2 regions of the Butyricimonas sp. Marseille-P2440 genome follow, and region 1 is predicted to be linked to the other one. Evidence: riboswitches for the same ligand, from Rfam matches in the RefSeq annotation. Region 1 holds a riboswitch; the other holds the start of a gene.
What was found. A riboswitch is a leader RNA that binds a small molecule or an ion and turns the genes downstream of it on or off. The one in region 1 is predicted to bind cobalamin.
Positions count from the first base shown of each region.

Region 2: another riboswitch for cobalamin. It lies ahead of BN8899_RS06860 (ribonucleoside triphosphate reductase); the one in region 1 lies ahead of BN8899_RS06420 (TonB-dependent receptor).

Region 1 covers NZ_LT594609.1:79,375-83,553, forward strand. Annotated here, with positions in the region: gene BN8899_RS06420 (TonB-dependent receptor) at 1-1,933, opposite strand, end outside; cobalamin riboswitch at 2,041-2,242, opposite strand; cobalamin riboswitch at 2,372-2,580, shown strand; gene BN8899_RS06425 (TonB-dependent receptor) at 2,636-4,179, shown strand, end outside.
Region 2 covers NZ_LT594609.1:197,756-201,934, reverse strand. Annotated here, with positions in the region: gene BN8899_RS06865 (anaerobic ribonucleoside-triphosphate reductase activating protein) at 1-434, opposite strand, end outside; gene BN8899_RS06860 (ribonucleoside triphosphate reductase) at 425-2,566, opposite strand; cobalamin riboswitch at 2,663-2,848, opposite strand; gene BN8899_RS06855 (PKD domain-containing protein) at 3,185-4,147, opposite strand.

The DNA of each region.
Region 1 (4,179 bases):
TGCTCATGTCGGCACGTCCCACTTGTGCCCTAACCGTCATTTTCGTCGGTTGCATCGAGTCATCCGGTTGTTCCACGTCCACTTCACGCGTTCCCACGTTGGTCACCATATTATTACGGCGGACATACGAGTAATTCACGCTGGCATCAAACCATTCCCACGGCGTATAGCGTGCGCCCACCTCAAAAGAATAATCGCGTTCGGGATCAAAAATCTTGTCCCCTTCCGTGTCGGGATTAATCTCGTTGCCATTTTTATCCAGGTAAATGTTATTCACCGCGTAAGTCGTGGTATTCGGGGTAAAAGCAGACCCGTGAGCCAAGTGTATGGAAAGTTCCGGTGTCGGGAAATAAACGGCTCCCACGTGCCACGTGAAAGCGGAAGTATGGAAACTCTGCCATTCGCCAATGTCCTCTTTTTTATAGTCGAATGATTTCCCGTCAATCGTGGGGAAATAACCAGAGTATTTCCGCTTGTAGAAATCCATACGCCCGGAAGCCATGAACTTCCATTTCTCGTTCAACTCGAACACGTCGCGGAAATAAATCCCTTGAGTCCAAAATTTACGAATATAAATATCGGAAACATTCTGATCCCACCATCCCTGTACGAGCTGGGGGTCTTTGACAGATAACATCACATCAGAGCCGGGACCATACGTGTCGCCCGAATTCCAACCGTTATACTGGAAATGTTCAAAATACGTCCAATTCCAACCAATAGCATAGTGGTGCTGCATGGAAGCGAGCTCTGCGTCACCGGTCAATTCCACCGTATTATTATAGGTATCATGTTTCGGGAAAAAACCGCTTGGTCCGTAACGGCGCAAAGAATCAAGATCCACGTAATTAGCAACTTGTTTGCCGTTCTTCGTGGTATAATACTTGTAATCCGCCCCATCAAAAGGAGATGTAGAGCTCTTGTAAGCTAAACTCCCGGCTCCTGAAGTACGGTGATAACTATGATCAAAGGCAAATACTTCTTTCAACTTCAAACTATTCGAGAAGGAATACACGTAACTAAGTTTGAAATTATAACCCTTACGGCTGTGAGAATCGTTGGCAAAGTCGTTGTACGTTTGTCCCATGTCGGCAGTCGGGTGTTTATCACCTTTCTTGAGTACGACTTTCTCATTTTCCAAATCCAGCATATCCCCCGGCATATAAGGTGCGGCACCCAGCTCAACAGTATAATGGTCGTTCTCAAAACCGAAAGTAAAATCTACCCGGCTTTTGCCTAACGTGGCACCCAACGCCGCCATTCCGGACAAACGCTCTGGTGACATACGCCGCCATCCCCCGTGAGTAGCGTAGTGCAAGTTTGCCAAGTATTCCACGGGACCGATCAACTTACCGCCGAACCCAAGACTAACCTTCTTCACGTCCCAACGCCCATAACTGAACCGGGCGTCCGCAGAAAACTGGGGAGAAACCTTTTTGCGCACGATATTAATCACGCCACCCATCGCTCCATAACCGGCTAATATTGCCGCAGGACCCCGCAAAACCTCAATAGACTCCGCCGAGGCGAGGTCGCCCAAGGGGAAAGTATTGATACTCTGCCGGTCATCCCGGATACCGTCGATCATCAGTACTGCCGGCATATTAGATCCCCCGACATAAAATCGTTTCCACAAACCACCCTGATCAGCCATGCGCACCCCAGGCAAGAAGCGAACAGCATCCACCCACTCGGTAATTCCTTTACGTTCCAGCATTTCGGAAGGCATTTTAACCAAATTGATCGGGATAAATCGAAGGGGAACATTCAACCCCATCACATCCGCATGATTCTTTTTCCCCATCACCTCCACACTCTTGATCTCGAAAATAGAATCCGTGATACTTTTCTTTTTCCGTTTGTCATTCTCCTGAGCAAAGAGTGACCCGGCACACACAAATAGCATTAATGCTAATACTACAACTTTTTTCATACAACTATATATTAATAATGAATAAAGCATTATTAACATAGTCTTTAGGGCAACATGAGTTTCAAGGTAAAATTACATCTTTTCCCTCTCGCTTTTTTTCCCGAAAGCTATGGTCTATCTCGTTCGGCAGGTCTTCTGACTTGTTCCAGATTTTGTTGCCTTCCCGGTTGTAACACCAGTGACATTTGAAGTACAAAATCCTTTTAAAGGAACTTACAGCTGCGGGTACAGTTCCGGATTCTCACCGGATTCCCTATTAAGTATCACCTCCACGAGAGAAGGTGTAACACCAAAACAGGGGCAAAAGTAATATATTTTTCTATATTATACATTTTCTGACTTATTTTTTATTCTTCTGCAAGTCATGAACCATTGGGCAGGTTTACCTGTTGCTATAAATTTTTCTACATTAAATTGCATTTTTTACTTGAATCTGCCTACATTTGCGAAGTCTTTGGTGATGTGTTAATATTCAAATAACACACAAGAGGGAAGCCGGTTAGAATCCGGCACAGTGCCCGCTACTGTGATGCCCGTTTCTCCCACCGGGAGATTCTAAGAAAGATTCTTACACCACTGTCCCGAGGGACGGGAAGGTATTTTTCTTGGGCGTAGTCAGGAGACCTGCCAAAGCAAAAAAAAGATAATAGCGTATTCCCGGGGTCAGGAATACTATTACAAACTTTTTAAACTTAATCTTACATGAAGAAATTTGTAGCGCTAACTACATTATTCGTATTAGCTTTAGTGAGTGTTTCCTTCGCAGAAATCACCCTGAAAGGAAAAGTCACGGACGCCAAAACGGGAAAAGCCCTTGTCGGGGCAAATGTCCGTCTGGTCGGCACAAGCATTGGTACCGCCACGAACAACCGAGGTGAATTTACATTGAACCGCATCCCGGACGGGAGCTACACGCTCCGGGCGAGTTACTCGGGATACGAGGTAAGTTCCATGAAAATCAACAGCAGCAAGAGTGATATCATCTTCCGGTTGGAAGTTACTCCGATTAACCTCGATCAAGTAGTCGTTTCCGGTACGGGTACCCACCGGAAGCTGAAAGACTCCCCCGTTCCCGTGGAAGTCATGACCGCTTCAGATATCAAGAAAAGCGGCATCTCCACCATAGAGGATGCACTCGTGATGCTCAACCCTTCGTTCAGCTTCCGCCCGACAGCCATGGGGACTAACATGACACTCAACGGAATGAAAGGGGAATATATCCTCATCCTTGTCAACGGGAAAAAGATGATGGGGGACATCTCCGGGTATGTAGACCTCTCCCGTGTAGACATGGGTAAGGTGAAACGTATCGAGGTGCTCAAGGGAGCAGCCTCCTCTCTCTACGGTTCGGATGCCATCGCGGGGGTTATCAATATCATCACGGATCAACCACATGACGCCCTCAATATCGCCTCCACCACCCGCTTCGGGGGAAAAGGCAGCTTTATCGAGAATATAAATGCAGATATAAATACAGGCAAATTCTCGTCATCGACCTCTTACCAGAGAAGACAATCCAATGGCTGGAAGCTCAGCAATATCACGGAAGACAGTGTTTATACCCGCCGCCAGGTATCCGACAAATTTCATTCGGACATAGTGACCCAGCGTTTCGCTTACGACCCGTCGAAGAGTCTGAACCTATACGTGGAAGGAAATTATTTCACCAAAAAACTCGACCGCCCCGTCAACAAAGATGCCGATGACAAATCCGGCTTCGACTACAACATGGAATACGAGAACTACGGCATCGGGTTAGGAGGAAAATACCTGTTTGGGAACTCCGCGTACATCAGCCTTGACATCAACGCGAACAACTACGAATACTCGAAAGTATATACCCGTACCGTGATCGAGAAAAACGACACGACGGCTCTCGCCGGGGAAGACATTCTGACCAAACGGCAACGTTACCTAAGTGCCAACTTGAAAGGGGTATTTAAAGTCGGCAAATACAACAAATTTTCCGTGGGAACGGAGTACGTCAACGATTATCTCAAAAACCCCACAGATCTCACGGAAAGCAAAAATGCCTATACACTTGCCTTGTACGCCCAAGATGAAATACGCATTTTCAAGAAGTTGCAATTGGTACCCGGTTTCCGCTACCTATACCACGAAACATTTAAAAACAAAATCACACCCAAGCTAGCGGCGATGTACAGCCTCGGTGACTTCAACTTCCGGCTCTCCTATGCTGCTGGATTCAAGGCTCCCCTCCTGACTGACCTCTACTACTATAAAGA
Region 2 (4,179 bases), 120 kb from region 1:
AACGAGGCAGTCATCGTGTAATTTACCTTTCGGTAACCGGGAAGCGAGAGTGAGGATTTGATATCCATAGCCACGGCATCTATCCACTGTCCGGCGATCAATTGTTGCAAAACCTCCGAGTTCGACCCGTTCGTGTCGAGTTTCACGGGTAACCCGAGGGCTTTTATTTTTTGGATAAACGGGAGCAGGTCTTCGTGCAACGTCGGTTCTCCCCCGGATATGACCACCCCGTCGAGCCAATCCCGCCGTTTGTTGAGGAAGCCGAATACGTCCTCTTCCTTCATGTCCTGTGTCTGCCGGAGTAATTCCGGCAGTACAAGAGATGGGTTGTGGCAGTACCCGCAACGGAAATTGCATCCTTTCGTGAATATCACTGCGGTAACTTTCCCTTCCCAGTCAATCAGGCTTTGTTTGACGAATCCTCCTATTCGCATAATACGCTTTCTTTTTTCTGGACGCTCTTGTCAAACAGTTTCCGATCATTGAACTCGGCTCGTTTCCCGTTGTTCCATTGGCTTACGGGACGCATGTAACCTACAATCCGGCTGTACACCTCGGAGGATGCCCCGCAATGCGGACATTTGAAATGTTCTCCCGCGATATAGCCATGCGAGGGGCATATGCTGAATGACGGCGAGAGCGTGATATAAGGCAATCGGAAAGTAGACGTCACCTTGCGAACCATGTTTTTCGCCGCTTGCGCGGAGGTCTGCTGCTCCCCGGTAAACACGTGGAAAACGGTTCCACCCGTGTACAGCGTTTGCAACTTGTCTTGTTGGTCAAGAGCCTCGTACAGGTCATCCGTGAAGTTCACGGGCAGATGCGTGGAATTGGTATAGTAAGGTTGTGCGCCTTGCTTGTATTGCTCGTGGTTCGCAACGATAATATCGGGATATTCGGCAGTGTCGAGCAGGGCGAAACGATAAGAAGTACTCTCTGCCGGGGTTGCTTCAAGATTGTATATATTTCCCGTTTCATCTTGGAATTGCGTCAATATATCCCGCATGAAGTGCATCACCTTTTGGGCGAACTCCATCCCGTCCGGGTGTGAAATGGGTACCCCGAGAAAATTCATGCAACACTCGTTCATGCCGTTGATGCCAATCGTGGAGAAGTGGTTTTTCCAGAAACAACCGTAGCGTTCCCTGATATAGCGTAAATAATATTTGGAATAAGGGTACAGTCCTTTCTCGGTATAACGTTCAATCACTTTGCGTTTGATTTCCAGGCTTTCCTTGCTGATCTCCATCAAATGGCGCAAGCGTTGGAAAAAATTCTCTTCCGACGCGGCTTCATATCCCAGCCGGGGCAGGTTGATGGTTACCACTCCCACGGAACCCGTCAGCGGGTTGGCGGCAAACAATCCTCCGCCTCGTTTCATTAACTCCCGTTTGTCCAGCCGGAGGCGGCAGCACATACTGCGCACGTCGTCCGGCTTCATGTCGGAATTCACGAAATTGGAGAAATAGGGAATGCCGTATTTTGCTGTCATCTCCCAGATGCCCTCGTAATCCGGGTTGTTCCATTCAAAGTCCGGGGTAATATTGTACGTCGGGATGGGGAACGAGAACAGGCTGCCGGAAGCATCGCCTTCGCTCATCACCTCGGCGAATGCTTTGTTGAGCATCGTCATTTCGGCTTGGAAATCCCCGTACACTTCTTCTTTCACTTCACCGCCGTGCACGATATGTTCGTCTTTCAGAAAATCGGGTACAGTCAAATCCATCGTGATATTGGTAAAAGGTGTTTGGAACCCGACCCGGGTCGGCACGTTCAGGTTGAATAGAAATTCCTGCAAGCATTGTTTCACTTGCTTGTAATTCAAATTGTCGTAGCGGATATAAGGAGCGAGGAACGTGTCGAAGTTCGAGAACGCTTGAGCCCCGGCGGCTTCGCCCTGCATGGTGTAGAAAAAGTTCACGATCTGCCCGAGAGCCGTGCGAAGGTGTTTTGCCGGGCTACTCTGTGCTTTTCCCTCTACCCCCCGGAATCCGACCGTCAGCAAGTCTTTCAGATCCCAGCCTACGCAATAAACACTCAGGAATCCCAAGTCGTGGATATGCAAAGCCCCGCTTTTATGCGCTTCCGAGATACGTTCCGGGTAGAGTTGGCTCAACCAGTAATTGGACGTGATTTGCGTCGCTATATGTTGATTCAGTCCTTGCAGCGAGTACGAGGAATTGGCGCTCTCTTTCACTCTCCAATCGCTCAATGACAGGTAATTATCCATGACTTCTATATTTGTCAGCAGCGTCTTCGAGTTGCGTATCTGCTCGTGTTGCTTGCGGTAGAGCAGGTATGTTTTCATCAATTGCAGGTCGCCGTGTTGGAACAGAACGAGTTCCACCGTGTCCTGGACTTGTTCCACGTGCGGAAGCTCCCGCTCTGGGGTGTTCGCTTCAAGGATTTGCACGACTTTATGACACAATTCCCGTGCTGTTTTACGATCGGGCTGTCCGATAGCTCTCGTTGCCTTGAAAATGGCTTGTTCAATCTTTTCCGGTTTGAAATCGCAAATTTCCCCGTTGCGTTTCACGATTCTTGAGAACGTGGTTGATGTTTCCATGATTAAAATTTTAATAATTAAAAAATACTTCGGGGAAAACACGAGAAAGGATCGTGTATGGCAGAGAATTGTCTTTTTCGCTTTTCACCCGAAAGCTCCAATTTATTTGCAATCGGCAGGTCTTCTGACTTACTCTCGCTTTTGAATCTCCTTCCCATCGACAGCGTGACAGTGGATTATTGATTCAAGCGTTGAATAGAGCTTACAGCTACGGGTATAGTGCGGGATTTTCACCTGCTTCCCTGTTCGTCACCGGAGTGAACCGAATGCATGGCAAATGTATGATAAAATAATTGTATTTCAATAGCAGTTTTCAAATAAAATAATTTCCTTGAAATGTATGTATTGTTAATGTGATGAATTATAATTTGTTGTAACAAAAATTGGATAACTTTTTGGATGGATGTGTTTTGTTGTCTTTTTGAATTCGGAAAATTTATGGCCAAATGTGAATGAATGAATTTTTGAATAGAGTTGATTATTTCGTCCGGTCTTTGGCTATGAATACTTTATAGGGTTACGAGATACTTGACAACATAGTACGCTCCTTTTAAAAAGTAAAACCCGATTGCTTGGATTTGATTAGCAATCGGATTTTTTCAGAATGATAGTCTATGACTATTTTTTGTTGGGTTCTGCCGCTTGCAATAGACGGGGAATGGGTAGAGTGTTCCTCATCTCCTCATAGTCAATGGGGGACAGAGTCCATGCATCCCAAGAAAGGTCTTCCAAAGAACGATAGATCACGAAAAAGTTGGAATAGTCGAATTCTTCGGACTCCGGAACTACGTTGCCCTGTCCTAGCCAATAAGTGGGATAAGCTTGGTATAGCCCTCCTAACCAATAATCTTCCGGATCAACGGGTTTCAAATTATCAAAGTCTTGAGATGAAAGTTCATAGAAGCCGTCAACAAAGTTGTCTTGAGAGATTGTCAAGTTCCCGTTACTTACTTCAATTTTTCCGTCATTGTTTCCATCATAGCCAAAACCGATAATATAACTGCCCGATTGAGCAATATAGAGGCGGGGATCTGCTTTCGCGATCGCCCGCAACATATCGATACCTAGAGGTTCTGTCCCTTTTTCCCAGCGATATCCCCATGCGAGAAAGAAAACTTCGTCATCTGTAGGTTCCAGCATATTGGTACCGGTGATCCATTGAATTGCGAGAGCAGAGCGGTTTTCACCTTCTCCTGTCCAGTTTTTTATGTTGGCGAAACGGAATTGACCGTCAGATACGTTGATTGTCAATGTGTCGGCATCGGAACCCACGGAATTGGTTGCCGTGAGGATGATCCGGTATTCTCCGAAATCTTCGGGAGTGAATTTATAAACAGTGTCGGTGGAAACTTGTTCTCCTTCGAGTGTCCAAAGAAGGGCAACGTCCGTGGGATCAAGCAGCCTTGCTTTCAATTCGACGGTTTCTTTCGGAAGGCAAGTAGTGATTCCGCTCACGTTAATGATGGAAACTTCCGGTAGGGTAGGAATGTGAGGGGGCTCTTGCTCCTTGTCATCACTACATGCGCTAAATAACGAGATCATCAATCCCCACACGATAAAAAAGAAATACAACTTCTTCATAATTGTTTAATTTTGAATTAATTTTATATATT